2 regions of the Brevundimonas sp. FV1ye4L genome follow, and region 2 is predicted to be linked to the other one. Evidence: predicted binding sites of a transcription regulator. Region 2 holds the regulator's gene; the other holds the start of a gene.
The links. The regulator HrcA, encoded in region 2, represses chaperone genes, less so after heat shock. The targets are predictions, from matches to a motif close to GTTAGCANTCNNNNNNNNNGANTGCTAAC.
Positions count from the first base shown of each region.

Region 1 (10,300 bases), 110 kb from region 2:
CCTGACCTTCGTGCCCGGCTCCGGCCCAGCCGGTCGGATCACGCACGAGGACCTGGACGGCTTCATCGCGCGCGGCGGCGCCCAGCCGGCGACCGCTCCGGCGGCCAGCTCGACCTTCGCCCGCGCGGACGGGACCACCGAGGTCCGCATCATCGGCCTGCGCCGCAAGATCGCGGAGAAGATGGCCGAGAGTGTGCGCCGCATTCCCCACATCACCTATGTGGAGGAGATCGACGTCACGGCGCTGGAGGAACTGCGCGCCCACCTGAACGCCACCAAGGCCAAGGATCAGCCCAAGCTGAACCTGCTGCCCTTCATCGCCCGCGCCATCGTGGTCGCCCTGCGCGACCAGCCGCAGATCAACGCCCACTATGACGACGAGGCGGGCGTCCTGACCCAGCACGCCCCGGTCCATCTGGGCATCGCCGCCCAGACGCCGAACGGCCTGATGGTGCCGGTGGTCCGCCACGCCGAGGCGCGCGACGCCTGGGACACGGCGCTGGAGATCGCCCGCGTTTCGGGCGCGGCGAAGGACGGGACGGCCAAGCGCGAGGAATTGTCGGGCTCGACCATCACCATCACCTCGCTGGGGACCCTGGGCGGGGTGGTCCACACCCCGATCATCAACCACCCCGAGGTCGCCATCGTCGGTCCCAACAAGATCGCCGAACGGGTCGTGGTCCGCGACGGCCAGATGGTGGTGCGCAAGATGATGAACCTGTCGTCCAGCTTCGATCACCGGATCGTCGACGGGCATGATGCGGCGGTGTTCGTCCAGCGGATCAAGGGTTTGCTGGAGCAGCCCGCGACTCTGTGGATGGGGTGAAGGCGTGAAGCTCGCCGGTCCAATCTTCTCGCTGGCGGTGCTGACAGCCTCGGCGACTCCCGCCTTGGCCTGCAGTCTCCCATCGGACTATGCGAAGTTCGAGCAAGCGTACTATCGATCCGTGACATCGGTCTATCGAGTGGAGGCAGAGGACTTCACGCCGGTGGACTCCCGCTCTCCTGATGACAGTTTCAGCGTTCGCCTGAAGCCGACCGAGGCGATCTGGGGCCAGGCTCCGCCTAAGCCGTTCACGCTCACCTTCACACCGGGAATGTGTAATGGCTGGTTTTTTGAGAATGTGAAGCAAGGCGAAACGCTGAACGGCAGGACCTATTTTGTATTCCTGGCCCCACTGGCGCAGGAGCAGCCTTCCGAACTCCATATAATGCCGGCCGGCGATCAATCAGCGGCGGAGGCCCTCGTCATGCTGGGGCGGTTGCAAGAGTCGGGAGGTTGGGCGCCACGCGCGGAAGACGATGCGCTTCCGTCCTGGCCACCGGCAGGCGCAATCGACTCCACCAGGCCGGCTCCCTACTGGTCACACCTAGTCCGTTGGCCTGCGATTATCGGGCTTGCGGTCGTTCTGTTCCTTATCGGCCTCGGGGTTGGACGCGCGTCTCGCCCAGGTCGAGCAAAGTCGTAGCCATGACCCAGACCCTGAAGACCAAAGTCCTGATCATCGGCGCGGGCACCGGCGGCTATGTCGCCGGCATTCGCTGCGGCCAGCTGGGGCTCGACACCGTTCTGGTGGACGGCGGCGACGGACTCGGCGGGACCTGCCTGAACGTCGGCTGTATTCCGTCCAAGGCCATCATCCATGCGGCGGGCAAGTTCGAGACGGTGGCCAAGGCGGCCGGCGGCGGGACGCTGGGGATCACGGCGGCCAAGCCGGCCATCGACCTGAAACAGACGGTCGCGTGGAAGGACGGGATCGTCCGTAAGCTGAACGCCGGGGTCGCGGCCCTGCTGAAGAAGGCCAAGGTCAAGGTGATCAAGGGCTGGGCGGCCTTCGAGGACGCCAAGACCTGCGTGGTGAAGACCGAAGACGGCGACATCCGCATCACCGCCGAACACGTGATCCTAGCCACGGGATCGGAGCCGGTCGAACTGCCCTTCCTGCCGTTCGGCGGCGACGTCATCTCCTCGACCGAGGCGCTGAGCCTGTCGGAGGTTCCGAAGAAGCTGGTCGTGGTCGGCGGCGGCTATATCGGACTGGAGCTGGGCATCGCCTTCAGGAAACTGGGGGCCGAGGTGGCCATCGTCGAAATGGCCGAGCGGATCCTGCCGCTCTATGACAAGGCCCTGACCGATCCGGTCGCGAAGTGGCTGGAGACGCACGGCGTCGAACTGCACCTGGGCGCGCGCGCCGGCGGGTTCGGGGAAGGCAAGCTGTCGATCACGACCAAGGACGGCGAACCGCTGCAACTGGACGCCGACAAGGTGCTGGTCACGGTGGGGCGTCGGCCGCGCACCCAGGGCTGGGGTCTGGAAAACATGGGCGTGGCCATGGCCGGGCCGTTCGTGAAAATTGACCCGCGCTGCGCCACCAGCATGAAGAACGTCTGGGCGGTCGGCGACCTGACCGGCGAACCCATGCTGGCGCACAAGGGCTCGGCCCAAGGGGAAGTGGTCGCGGAGATCATCGCGGGTCATGACCGGGTGTTCGATCCGGTCACCATCGCCGCCGTCTGTTTCACCGAGCCGGAGATCGTTTCGGCGGGCCTGGGTCCGAACGATGTGGCGGGCCGCGACGACATGATCACCAGCGTCTTCCCCTTCGCCGCCATCGGCCGGGCCCTGGCCATCGAGGCGGGCGAGGACGGCGGCTTCGTGCGGGTCATCGCGTCCAAGGCCGATCACCGCATCCTGGGCGTCCAGGCGGTCGGCCAGCATGTGTCGGAGTTGTCGAACAGCTTCGCCCAGATGCTGGAGATGGGGGCGGTGCTGGAGGATGTGGCGGGAACCATCCACGTCCATCCGACCCTGGGCGAGGCCTTCCACGAGGCTTCCCTGCGGGCCCTGGGTCACGCCATTCATATCTGAAGGCCGGGTCCAAACACCGACTGTCCGGCGACGGACCCGCGCGACCCTCGACGTCAGGCGGCCGGGAGACCGGGCGGCGGCGAATGGCGCTGTCACGAAAACAGGGTGACAAAGCGCCAAAAGCGCCAAGGGCGCCATTCGCCGGGGACGCGGACAGCGACGGGAGTGGGGATTCGATTTTCAAAGACCGTTGGGCGGAGAGTATCGCACGGTTTTGGAGCGTGGTGGGTCGAGGCGCGACCTCACGCGGTAAAGGTCTGAAAAGACTGGATTCGGGTTGCGGAATTAGGATGGCCGGCGCGGCCTGAGCGACCAAAGAAAAAGGGCGGGACCTTGCGGTCCCGCCCTTCTGCACTTCCAGCCTGGAGTGACTTGGACTTAGAAGTCCATTCCGCCCATGCCGCCCATGCCGCCCATGTCAGGGGACGAAGAGCCGCCCGACTTCTTGGGGGCGTCGGCGACGGCGGCTTCCGTGGTGATCAGGATGCCGGCCACCGAAGCGGCGTCTTGCAGGGCCGTGCGGACGACCTTGGCGGGGTCGATGACGCCCATCTTGACCAGGTCGCCGTATTCTTCGGTCTGGGCGTTGAAGCCGAACGAGGCGTCGTCGTTCTCCAGAACCTTGCCGACCACGATCGAGCCTTCGACGCCGGAGTTTTCGGCGATCTGACGGATCGGAGCCTGCAGGGCGCGACGGATGATGGCGATGCCGGCGTTCTGGTCGGCGTTGTCGCCCTTGACGTCGGCCAGGATCTTGGAGGCCTTCAGCAGGGCGATGCCGCCGCCAGGAACGATGCCTTCATCAGCCGCGGCGCGCGTGGCGTTCAGGGCGTCGTCGACGCGGTCCTTCTTTTCCTTCACTTCGACTTCGGTCGAGCCGCCGACGCGGAGAACCGCGACGCCGCCGGCCAGCTTGGCCAGACGTTCCTGCAGCTTTTCCTTGTCGTAGTCGGAGGTGGTGTCTTCGATCTGGCGCTTGATCTGGGCCACGCGGGCTTCGATGGCTTCCTTCTCGCCGACGCCTTCGACGATGGTGGTGTCATCCTTGGTGATCGAGACCTTCTTGGCCTTGCCGAGCATGTCGAGGGTGACGGTCTCGAGCTTGATGCCCAGGTCTTCCGAGATGACCTGGCCGCCCGTCAGGATGGCGATGTCTTCCAGCATGGCCTTGCGGCGATCACCGAAGCCCGGCGCCTTGACGGCGGCGACGCGCAGGCCGCCGCGCAGCTTGTTGACCACCAGGGTGGCCAGGGCTTCGCCTTCAATGTCCTCGGCGATGATCAGCAGCGGACGGCCCGACTGCACCACGGCTTCCAGGATCGGCAGCATGGCTTGCAGCGAGGTCAGCTTCTTCTCGAACAGCAGGATCAGGGGCTCTTCGAGAACAGCCTCCATCTTGTCGGCGTTGGTGATGAAGTAGGGCGACAGGTAGCCGCGGTCGAACTGCATGCCTTCGACGACGTCGACGGTGGTGTCGGCGGTCTTGGCTTCTTCGACGGTGATGACGCCTTCGTTGCCGACCTTGGCCATGGCCTGGGCGATCAGCTCACCGATTTCCGAGTCGCCGTTGGCCGAGATGGTGCCGACCTGGGCGATTTCCGAGTTGTTCGAGACCGGCTTGGACTTGGCCTTGATCTCTTCCAGCACCAGGCCGACGGCCTTGTCGATGCCGCGCTTCAGATCCATCGGGTTCATGCCGGCGGCGACGGCCTTCAGGCCCTCTTGCACGATGGCTTGAGCCAGGACGGTCGCGGTGGTGGTGCCGTCGCCCGCCTTGTCGTTCGTCTTCGACGCGACTTCGCGGATCATCTGGGCGCCCATGTTCTCGAAGGCGTCTTCCAGCTCGATCTCTTTGGCGACCGAAACGCCGTCCTTGGTCGAGCGCGGGGCGCCGAAGGACTTCTGGATCACGACGTTGCGGCCCTTGGGACCGAGCGTCACCTTCACGGCGTTGGCGAGCACGTTGACGCCGCGCAGCATCTTGTCGCGCGCGTCGGTGTTGAAGTGTACGATTTTAGCGGCCATGCGGGCAGCTCCTATCTAGATGGATTGATTGAAGAAAATCGACCGTCGGGTGCTTAAGAAAGCACGCCCAGGACGTCGGATTCCTTCATGATGATCAGGTCGTCGCCGTCGATCTTCACTTCCGTGCCCGACCACTTGCCGAACAGGATGCGGTCGCCGGCCTTCAGTTCCAGAGCATTGACCTTGCCGCTGTCGTCGCGGGCGCCGGGGCCGACGGAGACGACTTCGCCTTCCTGCGGCTTTTCCTTGGCGGTGTCGGGGATGATGATCCCGCCCTTGGTCTTGGATTCTTCTTCAACGCGCTTGACCAGCACGCGGTCGCCGAGCGGACGAAACGCCATCGGTTCTCTCCTTATGTACCCCCGGACGGGGGCGACTTGAAAACGGTGGGTCAGCCTCCCTTCGATCACCGCTTTGGCAGCCGACCGGTGAGAGTGCTAACGCGAGCGGGAGTTAGTCAGAGCCAAGGCCAGCGTCAAGGCGACCCGCCCCATCGGGCGTGCGAAACTTCCGCGACAGGTGAACCCCAAATGAACGGCCGGCTCCGGGCCTGTTCAAGCGGGGACTGGCAGAACCGTCTCAACGCTGGAGCCCGTCCACACCCGGACGCGCGAAACCCGGCCCGAAAATAAAAGGAGACGACCATGTCCAAGATGCTGAAGATCACCGCCGTCGTCGCCGCCCCGCTGGTCGCCATGAGCCTGATGGCCGCTCCCGCATCGGCTCAATCCTACCGCGACCGTGACCGCGGCGATGACAACACCGGCCGCAACGCCTTGATCGGCGCGGCGGTGGGCGGTTTGGCCGGCGCCATCTACGGCAATGGCGACGGTCGCTATATCGCCGGGGGCGCCCTGGGCGGCGCCGCCATCGGCGCCGTGGCCTCGTCCTCGAACCGGGGTTCCGGCTGCGAATATTATCGCGGCGGCCAATGCTACCGGAACCAGGGCCACTGGGAACGCGAGCACGGCATCAACAGCCGCGACCCGCGCTGGGAGCAGCGCCGCGACTACCGCGACTATCGTCGCGAGCAGCGTTATGACCGCCGGGATGACCGCCGCGACTACCGCTACGACCGCCGCTGGTAGGCGGATCGGATGAAGAAAAGGGCGTCCTGCGGGACGCCCTTTTTTATTACGCCGCGTCCTGACGGGGTCCCCAGTGCGGGAAGGGATCCTCCAGTCTCGCCCAGCCCCTGGGCCCGCGCTCCATCTCGAACCGGCTCAGCAGGGCGGCGTCGAAAAGGGAGGTCAGCAGATCGCGGTTCATATCCTTGCCAATCAGGACGATCTCCTGGCGGCGGTCGCCGTAGGGCTGACGCCAGACCGCCTCGATCGCCTTCAGCCATTCGAGATTGTCTTCGGGCCAGCGCTCGCGCGGGGCCGAGGCCCACCACAGACCGCCCCACTCATGCTCCGTCACCGCCCCGGCCTGGCTCCAGGATCCGACATAGTCCATCCGACTGGCCAGCCAGAAGAAGCCCTTGGAGCGCCAGACGCCGGGCCATTCGCGGTTCAGCAGGTCGTGAAAGCGCCGGGGGTGGAACGGCCTGCGCGCCCGATAGACGAAGGTCGAGACGCCGTATTCCTCGGTCTCGGGCGTCACCTCGCCGCGCAGGGCCTGGGACCAGCCGGCGGCCTGTTCCGCCCGCTCCATGTCGAACAGACCCGTGCCGATCACCTGATCCAGAGGCACGGCGCCCCGCACCGCCTCGATGATCCGGGCGCGGGGATTGAACTGGGTCATCATCGCCTTCAGCGTTCCGAGTTGCACAGCGTCGAGCAGGTCGCCCTTGTTCAGCACGATGACGTCGGCGAACTCGATCTGGTCGATCAGCAGATTGGCGACCGTGCGTTCGTCGTCCTCGCCCAGATGTTCACCGCGGGTCTTCAGGCTGTCGGTGGAGGGATAGTCGCGGTGGAAGTTGAAGGCGTCCACCACCGTGACCATGGTGTCGATCCGAGCCAGGTCCGACAGGCTGAAGCCGTCCTCGTCGCGGAAGTCGAAGGTGGCGGCGACCGGCATGGGTTCGGAGATCCCGGTGGATTCGATCAGCAGGCAGTCGAACCGACCCTCGCGCGCCAGCTTGCCGACCTCGATCAGCAGGTCCTCGCGCAGGGTGCAGCAGATACAGCCGTTGGACATCTCCACCAGCCGTTCCTCGGTCCGCGACAGGTCCGCCCCGCCGCCGTCCCGCACCAGGGCCGCGTCGATGTTCACCTCGCTCATGTCATTGACGATCACCGCGACCCGCAGCCCGTCGCGGTTCGACAGGATGTGGTTCAGCAGGGTCGTCTTGCCGGCCCCGAGGAAGCCGGACAGGACGGTGACGGGCAGTTTCTTGAACTCGGACACGAAGGCGCTCCACGGATGCTGCGCCGAGCTTGACCACAGCCGGGCGATTGTGAGAGTTACGTTATAGTATAACACACACAGTCAGCAAGGTTCTCCATGGCGGTCGGCGCAGTCGTCCAAGGGCTTGCGCCCACGGTCTTCACCACCCTGTTCGAGCCGCAGGTGCGGATGGCGATCTGGTCGCGGCCCAGCCCCATGCCGCCCGACGCCCCACCCCCGGCCGACTTCACCGCCGAGTGCGACGGGCGCTGGATCGCCCTATCGGGTGCGGCGCCCGAGTGGTTTCTCCAGGATATCGAAAGATTGGCGGAGATCGTGGCGGCGATCAGCGGATGCGAGGCCTGGCGCGCGCGGTGCGAGACCGTGACCCGGCGCGCCTGTCCGCGGTTTCATCAGGACGCGGTCCCGGTGCGCCTGATCGTCGCCTATGAGGGGCCGGGGCCGGAATGGGCCTTCGCCGGCGAGATCGGCGAGGATCTGGACGGGCGCTACATCGGCACGCGACGCCGGGTCCGCACCCTTCATCCCGGCGACATCGCCATCATGAAGGGCACGGCGCCGGGATGGGAGGCCTGGCCGGAGTTTCCGGTGGTTCTGCACCGCTCGCCGCCGGCCGGGCGACGAGCCCCCCGGCGCGTTCTGACGATCGACGCCGCGCCGATGTGAGCCTTAACCCATCAACCGCGTCATCAGGCCGGCGGTCGAGGGGTCCAGATCGGCGGAGGGGCCGCCGGCGTGGACATCCTTCAGGATCGCCTTGGCCAGGACCTTGCCCAGTTCGACGCCCCACTGGTCGAAGCTGTTGATGTCCCAGATCACGCCCTCGACGAAGGTCTTGTGCTCATAGAGGGCCAAGAGGGCGCCCAGGGTCTCGGGCGTCAGACGGTCCATCAGGATGGCGGTCGAGGGGCGGTTTCCGGTGAAGGTGCGGTGGGTCGCCAGACGGGTCGCCTCTTCCTCCGACAGACCCTGGGCCAGGCCTTCCGCCTTGGCCGCCTCGGTCGTCTTGCCCAGCATCAGGGCCTGACCCTGGGCCAGGGCGTTGGACCAGAGGGGGGGTTCCGGCGCGTCCGCATGGGTCTTGGCCACGATCACGAACTCGGCCGGGACGATCTGGGGCCCCTGGTGGATCTGCTGGAAGAAGGCGTGCTGGCCGTTGGTGCCGGGCTCGCCGAACACCACCGGGCAGGTCTGGCGCGTCACCGGGGTTCCGTCGCGATGCACCCGCTTGCCGTTCGACTCCATCTCCAACTGCTGCAGGAAGGACGGCAGGCGGCGCAGGGCGTGGGCGTAGGGGGCGACGGTGCGGGCGGGCCGGTTCAGGCCGTCGACGTTGAACACCTGGGCCAGGGCCAGAAGGATCGGGGCGTTCTGCTCCAGCGGGGCCGAGACGAAATGGTCATCCATAGCGGCGGCGCCCGCCAGCATGGCCTCGAACACGTCCCAGCCCAGGGCGATGCCGCAGGACAGGCTGACGGCCGACCACAGCGAATAGCGGCCGCCGACCCAGTCCCGGAAGGCGAAGGTGCGGCCGCAGCCGAATTGGCCCGCCTTTTCAGGCGCGGCGGTGACCCCGATAAAGTGTTTGGTCATGCCCTCGGCCGGCAGGGCGGCGGCCAGCCAGGCCTTGGCCGCCTCGGCGTTGGCCAGGGTTTCCTGGGTGGTGAAGGTCTTGGACACGACCACGACCAGGGTGGTTTCGGGATCCAGGCCGGTCAGGGCCTCGGCCATGTCGCGCGGGTCGATATTGGCGACGAAACGCAGGTCGATGGACGGGTCCAGCGGGCGCAGGGCGTCCCAGACCACGCGCGGGCCCAGGTCCGACCCGCCGATGCCGACGTGGACGATGGCCTCGAACTTGCGGCCCGTGGCCCCCGCCTCGGCGCCCGAGCGGACGGCGTCGGCATAGGTTTTCATATCGGCCCGCACGGCGTCCACCTCGGCCGAGACCGGTTCGCCCAGGGCCTTGAAGTCGGCGCCGGCGGGGGCGCGCAGGGCCGGGTGTAGCACAGCCCGACCCTCGGTCAGGTTGACGGCCTCGCCGGCGAACAGGGCGGCGCGACGCCCCTCGACGTCGCTGGCGCGGGCCAGATCCAGGCAGGCCTCGAAGGCGGCCTGGGTCCAGCTCTGTTTCGACAGGTCCAGATACAGGCCCGCCGCCTCGACCGACATGCGGGCCAGACGGCCGGGATCGGCGGCGAACTGATCCACGATACGGGTCTTGCCGGCCGTTTCAGCAGCGGCGTCGAAGGCGGTCCAGGCGTCGTCACGGGTCATCGGTCGTCCTCTGGGGAGAGAAGTCGGGAGAGAGAAGAAGGTAAACACTCGTTTACGGGTCAGGCGTATGCCGGTTCAACGTCCTAGCCGACGCTGAAACAGGAAGTCACCTCATGTCCTGCGGCCTTGCTCTCACAATCGCCCTGTCGATGTCCAATCCTGCGGTGGCCCTGGCGGCCGAACAGCCCCCCGCAGCGGTCGGCGCGCCTGTTTCGGTCGCCGGCGAGCCCCTGTTCGCCGACATCGTGGCTCGATCCGGCGCCTTGAAGGCCGTGGTGGACGGCTGGGCGGCGTCAAAAGCGACCGAAGACGCGGCCTTCTTCACCAGCCAGGCCTTCGTCGGCTTCAAGGCCCAGGCCGAGGCCCTGGCCGCCCTGGACCTGCAGGGTCATCTGATCCTGAAGGAACGCGGCACGGACGGCGATCTGAAATGCATCCTGCGGGGGATTTCCGAGGATATGCCGAAGAAGCTGGAGGCCGTTCAGGCGGCGGCTACGCCCGCCGAGCGCGCCACCGCCCTGTCGGAGCTGTCCTATCTGCTGAACGACAATGTCGAAGTGATCACGGCGCCGCCTCAGCCCGAGGTCTAGAAAATCAGAACTCGGAGATCGCGCCTGGACGACGCGACCGGGTCTTCAACCACATGACGCCCAGCAGGTCGGCGAAGGCGACCTTCAGCCGGCCCCAGTTGGTGTATTTCGAGCGACCCGTCTCACGGTGGCGGTGATCGACGTCGAGATACAGGTTCCGGAACCCCTCGCGGATCACCAGCGC
Region 1 is NZ_CM178734.1:2,318,783-2,329,082, forward strand. Features, by position in the region: gene ACW17X_RS11220 (2-oxo acid dehydrogenase subunit E2) at 1-826, shown strand, start outside; gene lpdA (dihydrolipoyl dehydrogenase) at 1,472-2,869, shown strand; gene groL (chaperonin GroEL) at 3,248-4,894, opposite strand; gene groES (co-chaperone GroES) at 4,948-5,235, opposite strand; gene ACW17X_RS11240 (hypothetical protein) at 5,539-5,982, shown strand; gene zigA (zinc metallochaperone GTPase ZigA) at 6,029-7,249, opposite strand; gene ACW17X_RS11250 (DUF1826 domain-containing protein) at 7,346-7,915, shown strand; gene pgi (glucose-6-phosphate isomerase) at 7,919-9,526, opposite strand; gene ACW17X_RS11260 (hypothetical protein) at 9,640-10,116, shown strand; gene ACW17X_RS11265 (glycosyltransferase family 2 protein) at 10,121-10,300, opposite strand, start outside.
Region 1: the regulator HrcA is predicted to act here: its motif matches at 5,308-5,336, upstream of groES (co-chaperone GroES).

Region 2 (10,300 bases):
CCTGCTGATGGACGCCTTCCCCAATCTGTCGGCGCGCCAGGCCCTGGCTATTCTGATCGACACGGCGCGCGACGCCGGGGACCCAGGGACCGACATCGTCTATGGCCGGGGCCTGCTGGACCTGGCCAACGCCTTCCGACCGGCCGGCGCAACCTCTGTGCCGATGGCGAACGGCGCCTCCATCGTCGCCGAGACCGAGCCGGGCAGTTTTGTCGGCCCCGCCTTCGGCGACGCCTTCGCCCGCCAGACGGCGCTGGGGACCGTTCTGTTCGACGGCTATGACCGGATGTTCGCAGTCCAGCTGGGTGCAGCCTATCCGACGGCGCCCAGCCGCTCGTACCAGGCCGCCCCGTTCGAACCCAGCCGCACAGCGACGACCCGGCTGGCCCTGCCCAACGGGGGCCGGCTGAACCTGACCGCCTCCCAGCCCGTTCCGACGCCCGAACCCATCGCCCCGCGCTACGACCTGACCGACGCCCCCTGGCTGGGCGATGAGCCCCGGCAGGAGGCCATGCTGGACCTGGAGATGGGCCGGATGAGCTTCGCCACCTGGCAGGGCCGCGGCGGGGCTTCATCGCCGTTCGACGGCGCCGCCGGCGACGGTTTCGCCGCCCTGGCCCAGGTCGATCACGCGGTGCGCGGCGCCGTCCGGTTCGGCGCCCTGACCCTGGCGGCCGAGAGCGGCGGCGGCGATCGGCGCATGCCCTTGCGCCGGGTCGAGGAAGAGGCCTCGACCTATAGTCGCGTCACCCTGGCTTGGCGCGGCGCCGACGGCGGTCTGTCGCTCAGCCTGGGCGACCTGGACGAGCGTCTGGGGCCGCTCGGCGCCTTCCTGCCGGGCGGATCGGACTTCGCCCTGCCGTCGCGGACAAGCTTCTATGCGGTCGGCGGCGACTGGACCCTGCGGCCCGGCCTGGCCCTGATCGGCGAGGCCGGCCTCGGTTCGACCGAGACCGAAGGCCGTTTCCTGACGACGGACGGGGCGGCGATCAGCTCCAACTGGCGGCTGACCCTGCTGACCGGCTGCACGGTCCTGTGCGACCGGATCAGCTTCACCGTGTCACAGCCGCTGCGGATCGAACGCGGGACCTTCTCGGCCTGGCTGGCCGATGTCCCGGTCGAATATTTCGACCCCCTGACCTATTCGCGTCGCAACTTCTCGGCCGCGCCCAGCGGTCGTCAGATCGACTTCATCCTGGGCGGCGAGCGTCGGCTGTGGGACGGCTCAAGTCTGTCGGTCCAGGCCGTCGCCAGCCGCGAACCGCGCCACGTCGCCGACGCTGCGCCCGAGTTCGCCCTGATCGGCGGGTGGCGGCGTCAGTTCTGAGGGGGGCTGGTGAATCGTGAGTGGTGAGCGAGGGGTGAGCGGCTTTCGGAGACACCGCAGCTCACTATTCACCCGTCCCCAATCACCACTCACGTCCTGACATCAGGCCTTGCCGTCGAAGGCGTGGGTCTCGGCCTCGGGCGCCGCGCCATAGGGATTTGCGGCCTGCGCGCCCGACCCCTTGGCCGCGACCACGACCATGGCCGGGCGGATGGTGCGGCCGAACAGTTCGAAGCCGGATTGCATAGTCTGGAGCACGGCGCCGCCCGGAACCGTGTCCGACGGCTGTTCGATCATGGCCTGGTGCAGATGCGGGTTGAAGGCCTCGCCGGCCTCGGGCGCGACGCGCTTCAGCCCATTGGTCTCGAACGCCTGCAACAAGGCCTTCTGGGTCATTTCCAGACCGGTCACCAGGGCGACCGTCGGACCGTCTGTGTCCTTGGGCGCGGCCATCAGGGCGCGTTCCAGATTGTCGGCCACGCCCAGCAGGTCCTTGGCGAAACGCTGGATGGCGAAGGCGCGGGCGTCGTTCTGCTGCATCTCGGCGCGGCGCTTCAGGTTCTCCATCTCGGCGGCGACGCGCAGGGCGCGGTCCTTCCACTCGTCACGCTCGGCGATGACGGCGTCCAGCGGCGCCAGATTGTCCGAGGGATCGGCGTCCAGACCGTGTTCGGCGTTGGTTTCCGCCATGTCGGCGTCCAGTGCGTTGAATTCGTCGTTAAGGGGCTTGTCGCTCACTTGTCGTTCCCGTCCAGCATCCGGCCCAGCACCCGGGCGGTATAGTCCACCAACGGAATGACACGGGCGTAGTTCAACCTAGCGGGGCCTATGACGCCGATGGCGCCCAGAACCCGCTGTCGGCCGCTCATATAGGGCGCCGCGATCACGGCGGAACCCGAAAGTGAAAACAACCGCGTTTCGGCACCGATGAAAATTCGCACCCCCTGCGCGGCATCGACCCCGTCCAACAGGCCGATCAGCTGTTCCTTCTGCTCCAGATCGTCGAACAGGACCCGCACCCGCTCCAGATCCGCCAGGCCTTCGCCGTCCTGCAACAGGTTGGCGCGGCCCCGCACGATCAGGGCGCGCTCGCGGTCCGGCCCGCCGGACCAGGCGGCGAACCCGTCCTCGACCAGGCGGGCGGCGGTCTGATCCAGTTCGCGTCGGGCGATCTCCAGCTCCTGGGTCATCTCGCGCTTGGCGTCGGCGAAGGGCCGGCCGCGCAGACGGGCGTTGAGGAAGTTGGAGGCCTCGACCAGGGTCGAGGGCGTGACCCCGGCCGCCAGGGTCATGATCCGGTTCTCGACCGTGCCGTCGTCGGCGACGATGACCGCCAGGGCCTGATCCCCGCCCAGGGCCACGAACTCCACATGTTTGACGCCAGACTCGCGCACGGGGCTGGACACCACGCCCGCGCCTCCCGCCAGGCCGGACAACAGGTTGGACGCCTCATCCAGGGCGGATTCGAAATTCCGCCCCCGCCCGGCCAGCCGCCCGTCGATCTCGCGCCGCTCCTCTTTCGTCAGGTCGCCGATCTCCAGCAGGCCGTCGACGAACAGGCGCAGGCCCGCATGGGTCGGGATCCGCCCCGCCGAGGTATGCGGCGCAGCCAGCAGCCCGGCCAGGGTCAGGTCCTGCATCGTATTGCGGATGGAGGCCGGCGACAGGGCGATTCCGCCCAGCGACAGGGTCCGCGACCCCACCGGCTCGCCCGTCTCCAGATAGGATTCGACGATGCGCCGGAAGATGTCGCGCGCCCGAGCGTCCAGGCCGGCCAAACCTCCGGTTTCGATGGAGGTCGACGTCAGCAGCGAGGGCTTCATGTGCCTACCGGCCAGCGATAATGGCCTGCGGCGCGCGACGTCTTCATCAGCCAAAGACCATGCTGCATCACCCCGAGACCGAAATTATGAATGATCAGCGGGTGTTTCCCGGCGCGGCTGACCAGGCCGATGTGAGGCGCGCCGTTGCCGCCGCGCCAGGTCAGTATGTCGCCAATCGCGAGCGGTTCGGGGAAGCTCGATCCTTTCGGCGCGCCTTGCGGAGTCCAGACGGTGGCGCCCACACGCTGGAAATAGGCGTCCAGATTCGGAACCCTCCTGTGGTCGATATTGGAATCCGGACGAGTCAGGCCCCAGTTCCTGCGCGATGGATAGGCGTCGAACGCCTCGGTCATGTCCTCGTGCACCAATCGCTGAAGATCCAGATCCAGCCCGTCGCGAGCCGCCCGGACGATGACGTCGCAGCAGACGCCGGTCTTTCTCGGCACGTCGCCGTCTGGATAGGCGAGGGCCTGATAGGTCTTGTCGTAATCCTTGGTCACGCCCAGCTGCTTCTGGGCGGCCCAGGCCAGACGGGCAGGTGAGCCTTCAGGCGCGTCGATCGCCAGCTTCCCCGCGCAGCCGGTCGTCGTCACGGCGACGACACCGATCGCTCCACCGAGAAAGACACGGCGACTGGCGACAGACGATGGGGGGGCATACAGGCTCACCGTTTCAGGATAAGCAGCGCCGCCTCAGCTTCCAAGGATTCATCTCATGCGCCATTCGCAACGCACCGACGACCAGCTGCGTCCCGTGACCATCGAGACCGGGGTCAACCGCTATGCCGAGGGTTCGTGCCTGATCACCTTCGGCCACACCAAGGTTCTGGTGACGGCCTCGGTCGAGGAGAGCATTCCCGGCTGGATGCGCGGCAAGGGCCAGGGTTGGGTCACCGCCGAATACGGCATGCTGCCCCGCGCCACCCATACCCGCGGCCGCCGCGAGGCCGCCGCCGGCAAACAGACGGGCCGGACGCAAGAGATCCAGCGCCTGATCGGCCGCAGCTTGCGCGCAGTCGTCGATCTGAAGGCCCTGGGCGAGCGTCAGGTTGTGCTGGACTGCGACGTCATCCAGGCCGACGGCGGCACCCGCACCGCCTCCATCACCGGCGCCTGGGTCGCCATGGCCTCGGCCCTCAACTATCTGCGCGACGAAGGCGTGCTGAAGTCCGACCCTATCCTGGACCAGGTGGCGGCCGTCTCGTGCGGCGTCTGCGACGGCGTGCCGGTGCTGGACCTGGACTATGAAGAGGATTCCGAGGCCGAGGCCGATTCCAACTTCGTCCTGACCGGCGCGGGCCAGATCGTCGAGGTCCAGGCCACCGGCGAGAAGCGCGGCTTCTCCCGCGCCGAGTTCGACCGGCTGTTCTCCCTGGCCGAGGTCGGCTGCACCGAACTGTTCGCCCTGCAAAAGGCGGCGCTGGAGGCGGTGCGCCGCTAAGCGCACCGACCTCTTCGCACCCGCGTCAGCCGACGCGGGGCGTCTTCAGGCGGCGCTTGTTCGAATGGGTGGGCGGCGCCGCCCCCAGATCCTCGGGCACCTCGCCCTTGAAGTAGTAGCGCTGCCAGGCCTCCTTGGCCGCGTCCGGATCGCCGCCGGCCAACCGCTGGTTGAAATCGGTGCGGGCGCGGTTCCAGGCCTCGAACTGGCCCTTCATCACCGGGTTGGACTCCAGGGTGCGGATCACCGGCTGGAACTGTTCGACCTTCTTGTGCTCGATCAGATTGATGAAGCAGAAGGGCTCGCCCTTCTCGAACGTGATCCGGCCCGGCCGGGTGAAGATCCAGTTCATCGTGAAGGGGAAGGGCAACCAGTCGGTCTCGATCAGGCCGACCAGGGGCTGGATCCCGTCCTTCAGGTGATTGGGCGACCCCGAACACATCATCCCCCAGCCCGGCGGCGTGCGGAACAGATACTGCGGGTGCATGGTCAGGACCCCGCGCGAAAAGTGCGAGGTGACGAAATGGGCCAGGTCGTGCTGGGGCCGGTCGGGCGTGATGATGATGTCTTCCTGGCGCGGCCCGCCGTTCCACTCGGCCGAGAAGCCGAACGGGCACAGGATTTCCCACCCGGTGGTGTTGGCCATGTTCAGCGGCAGGCAGCGATAGGGGTGGCGGCTGATGAAGGCGTCCATCCAGTTGCGCGACTGGCGGCCGGGCACCAGATCCGGCGGCCGGGCCGTCATCGGATAGCATTCCAGTTCCAGCGGGCGCGTCTGCACGGTATCGACCATGGAACCGTTCCTAACGCCGCAAACGCCACTGCTCAACCATGACGCCACACCCAGCTTTCGACCGCGACGCCCTGACCGCCTGGCTGACCGAAAACGGCGTGGCCCACACCACCCACGACCACCCGGCCGTCTTCCGCGTCGAGGAAGGGCTGGACCTCAAGGCCGACCTGCCCGGCGCCCACACCAAGAACCTGTTCCTGAAGGACCACAAAGGCCGCCTCTGGCTGATCTCGGCCCGCCAGGACACGGTCATCGACCTGAAACGCGCCGCCGCCGTCATCGGCGCGGGCCGCCTGTCGTTCGGCGCCGAGACCCTGATGTTCGAAACCCTGGGCGTCCGCCCCGGCTCGGTCACGGCGCTAGGCCTGATCAACGACACGGACCGCCGCGTGACCTTCGTCCTGGACCGCCGCCTGTGGGACGCCGACATCGTCAACTTCCACCCGTTGACCAATACGGCCACCACAGCCCTGGACCAGACGGCGTTCCGGCGGGTGCTGGCGCTGCTGGGGCGGGAGCCGGTGGTGGTGGATTTCGGGGCGCTGGATTGAGCGGTCGGGCTCAGGCCGACATCCCCCGCCCGGCGGTCTCGGCTTCGGCCGCGTCGGCGTCCGGGTCGCGACCCTGGCTTCGGTCGAACCATCGCATGACGGGCGTGACCGTGATCCCGTGCAGCAGGATCGACATCAGGCAGATCAGGCCCACGATGGCCCACAGACGGTCGCCGCTCCCGAACGGCGCCGCGTTCAGCCCATAGGCCAGGTAGTAGAACGACCCGACACCGCGGATGCCGAAGAAGGCCAGGATCAGCTTTTCCCGCAGAGGCCGCCTGTAGCCGATGAAACCGATCATCCCGGCCATAGGCCGCACCACCAGCACGATGACCACCGCCACCGCCACGTCCAGCGGCCTCAGCGGCGACAGCAGGCCCGACACCAGGGCCCCGCCGAACAGGACCAGCACCACCATCATCGCCATCCGCTCGATCTGCTCAATGAAGTCGTGCATCTCGACGTGGAAATCATGGTCCCGGTCCGCGTGCCGGAAGGCCAGGGCTGTGATGAAGACGGCCAGAAACCCGTAGCAGTGCAGCATCTCGGTCACCGAATAGGAGATGAAGGTCGCCGCCAGCACGATGAACCCGTCCCGCGTCGCCGCCAGCCGCGAACTGACCGGAATGGTGAAGGTCAGCCAGCCGAATAGCCAGCCGACGGCCCAGCCGACGGCTAGCCCGGCGCCGATCTCCCACACGACATTGACGGTCAGCCAGTCCATGAACCAGTCGGTCTTCTGGCCGGACGCCGCCAGGGCCAGGGCGATGGCCAGGTTGACGAATGGAAAGGCCAGGCCGTCGTTCAGCCCCGCCTCGGACGTCAGGCCGAACCGCACCTCGTCCTCGCCCCCCTCGCGCGGCGCTCCCACCTGGACGTCCGACGCCAGCACCGGATCGGTCGGCGCCAGGGTCCCGGCCAGCAGGACCGCCCCGGCCAGTCCCAGCCCCAGCACCGTCCAGCCCAGGATCACGATCGCCGCGATCGATAGCATCATGGTCACGCCCAGCAGCCGCCAGGTCACGCCCCATCGCTTCAGATTGAAGATCCGGTCGATCTTCAGCCCCGCCCCCATAAGGGCGACGATGACGACGAACTCGGTTAGACGCTCGGTGATGTCGGGAAAGGTCTGGGGCAGGGGGTCGAACCCCACCTGCGGAAGGCTGAACAGCCCCGCCCCCAGGGTTACGCAGACGATCGGCAGCGACAAGGGCGCGCGGCGAAACACCAGCGGCAGCCAGGCCACCAGGGCGACCAGCGCCCCCACCACGAACAGGATCAGAATATAGGGATCGGGCATGGGGCTCCGGCAAGCTCGACGATAGGGCGCTGCCTTAATGCGGCAGGGCCGGTCTGGTTACCGAAGGCGGCGTTCATGCGATGCTGCCCGCAGGGTCTTTGAAACTGAATTCCCGCCGCCCCGCGAAGAATAGAGGAAAATGGACTCCATTTTTCGAGTGGATGCCGTTTATTTCGGCCCTCACAGCCGCTCCGTCGCGGCGCGGCCAATTCGCCGCTTGATGCCGAGGCATCCCGACGCCATCTGGTCCGTTACGACCTTCGAGCCTGCACGGACCCGTCATGACCCTGATCGACCCGACCCTTTCCGCAAACCGCTCCGGCGACGACCTGATCAAGGAAGGCACGGACGCCTCCTTCATGACCGATGTCATCGAGGCGTCGAAGCATCAGCCGGTCATCGTCGACTTCTGGGCCACCTGGTGCGGCCCGTGCCGGACCCTGGGCCCGGCGCTGGAGAAGGCCGTGCGCGCCGCCAAGGGGGCGGTGAAGATGGTCAAGATCGATGTGGACGCCAATCCGGCCTATGCGGGTCAGTTGCGGGTGCAGTCGATCCCCACCGTCTACGCCTTCGTCAACGGCCAGCCGGTGGACGGCTTCCAGGGCGCGATCCCCGACAGCCAGATCAAGGCCTTCATCGACAAGCTGACCGGCGGCGCCGGCGGCTCGACCGAGACGACGCAGCTGCTGGAGCTGGGCGAGGAGTCGCTGGGCCTCAACGACTTCGGCGGCGCGGCCCAGGCCTTCGCCCATGTTCTGTCGATCGAGCCCGAGAACGAGAAGGCGATCGCCGGCATGGCGCGGGTCTATCTGGCCAACGGCGATCCTGAGCAGGCGCTGCAGACCATCGCCATGGCCCCCCAGGACTCCAAGGAGCCGACGGTCCAGAGCGTGCGCGCCCAGCTGGCCCTGGCCGCCAAGGCCCCTTCGGGCGCTTCGGCCGAGCTGGAGGCCAAGGTCGCCGCCGATCCGACCGACCACCAGGCGCGTTTCGATCTGGCCGAAGCCCAGAGCGCAGCCGGCGACTTCAAGGGCGCCGTCGACAATCTGCTGACCATCATCCAGGCCGACCGCGAATGGAACGACCAGGCGGCGCGCAAACAGCTGCTGGTCATCTTCGACGCCGCCGGGGTCAGTTCCGACGTGTCCAAGGACGGTCGGCGCCGCCTGTCGTCCATCCTGTTTTCCTGAGCCTATCGGAGTCTTCATGCCCCAGGGCTATGTCAGGGCGCTCGACCTGCCGCAGGTGATCCCGGTCTTCCCGCTGGGCGGGACCATCCTGCTGCCGCGCGGGCAACTACCGCTGAACATCTTCGAGCCGCGCTATCTGAACATGGTGGACGACGCCATGGCCGGGGACCGGATCATCGGCCTGATTCAGCCCAAGGGCGGCGACCCGGCCCAGCCGGGCCTGTCGCCGGTCGGCTGCGCCGGGCGGATCACCAGTTTCGCCGAAACCTCGGACGGTCGGTATCTGATCACCCTGACCGGGGTGTCGCGGTTCCGCATCGCCGCCGAACTGCCGTCCAAGGCGCCCTATCGCCAGGTGCGCGCGGCCTTCGACGCCTATGAGGACGATCTGTCGCCCCCGCCGGAAGAACCGGACTTCGACCGCCACGCCTTCCTCGACGCCCTGCGCGCCTATATGGCCCACCGCCTGCTGGACATCGACTGGGAGACGGCCGAGACCGCGCCGATGGAGGCCCTGGTCAACAGCCTGTCGATGGCCCTGCCGTTCGAACCGGCCGAGAAGCAGGCCCTGCTGGAGGCCATGGGCCTGATGCCCCGCGCCGAGGCCCTGACCGCCCTGCTCCGCATCGACGCCGCCGACGCCGGTGACGACGCCGCGCCGTCCATGCAATAAGCGGCCACGCTTTCAGGAACCCGCCCAATGAGTGACGCCTTCAACACCCCCGTCTCCGTCGATCCCCGCCTGCTTGAGGTGCTGGTCTGCCCGGTCACGCGCGGCAAGCTGACCTATGACCGCGACGCGGGCGAACTGATCTCGGCCGGCGCCAAACTGGCCTATCCGATCCGCGAAGGCGTGCCGATCATGCTGGCCGAGGAAGCCCGTCCGCTGGACTGAGCCTGAGCCGGCGACCCTTCACTGGCCCTGAGCGCGGCGCGCCAAACGGGCCTCAAGTAGCGCGAAGCGCGATAGGCCCAAGCATGACACTCAAAATCGCCATCCAGATGGACCCGATCGAGGCCGTCGACATCGCCGGGGACACCAGCTTCCTGATGGCCGAGACGGCCCAGGCGCGCGGGCACCGGCTGTGGGTCTATGACTTTCGCACCCTGGCCCTGGAGGAGGGCTGCCTCTATTGCCGCGCCCGGCCGATCACCGTGCGGCGTGAGGTCGGGAACCACGTTGATTTCGGCGACTGGGTTCGGCTGGATCTGGCCGAGGACGTGGACGTCATCCTGATGCGCCAGGACCCGCCGTTCGACATGGCCTATGTCACCGCCACCTATCTGCTGGAGACGGTCCATCCCCGGACCCTGGTCGTCAACGACCCGGCCCAGGTGCGTTCGGCGCCCGAGAAGCTGCTGGTCACCGCCTTCCCCGGCCTTCAGCCGCCGACCCTGATCTCGGCCGACCCCGTCGCCCTGACCGCCTTCCACAAGACGCACGGCGAGGTGGTGCTGAAGCCCCTGCACGGCAACGGCGGCTCGGGCGTGGTCAAGCTGCGCGCCGACGACCCCAACCTGGACGCCCTGATCGAGATCCACGCCGCCGGCAGCCGCGACCCTCTGGTGATCCAGAAATTCATCCCCGCCGTGTCCAAGGGCGACAAGCGGATCCTCCTGATCGACGGCGAGCCGGTGGGGGCCATCAACCGTGTCCCGGCGGCCGGCGCCGTCCGCTCCAACCTGCACGTCGGCGGCACCGCCATGCCGGTCGAACTGACCCCGCGCGACCTGGAGATCTGCGCCGCCATCGGCCCGACCCTGAAGGAGCGCGGCCTGATCTTCGTCGGCATCGACGTGATCGGCGATTATCTGACCGAGATCAACGTCACCTCCCCCACCGGCGCCCAGCAGCTGAAGACCTTCACCGGCATCG
Region 2 is NZ_CM178734.1:2,425,715-2,436,014, forward strand. Features, by position in the region: gene ACW17X_RS11720 (S8 family peptidase) at 1-1,327, shown strand, start outside; gene grpE (nucleotide exchange factor GrpE) at 1,430-2,017, opposite strand; gene hrcA (heat-inducible transcriptional repressor HrcA) at 2,062-3,150, opposite strand; gene ACW17X_RS11735 (DUF1287 domain-containing protein) at 3,147-3,743, opposite strand; gene rph (ribonuclease PH) at 3,865-4,590, shown strand; gene ACW17X_RS11745 (DUF6065 family protein) at 4,616-5,383, opposite strand; gene ACW17X_RS11750 (prolyl-tRNA synthetase associated domain-containing protein) at 5,422-5,934, shown strand; gene ACW17X_RS11755 (cation:proton antiporter) at 5,945-7,234, opposite strand; gene trxA (thioredoxin) at 7,516-8,424, shown strand; gene ACW17X_RS11765 (LON peptidase substrate-binding domain-containing protein) at 8,441-9,097, shown strand; gene ACW17X_RS11770 (Trm112 family protein) at 9,125-9,319, shown strand; gene gshB (glutathione synthase) at 9,403-10,300, shown strand, end outside.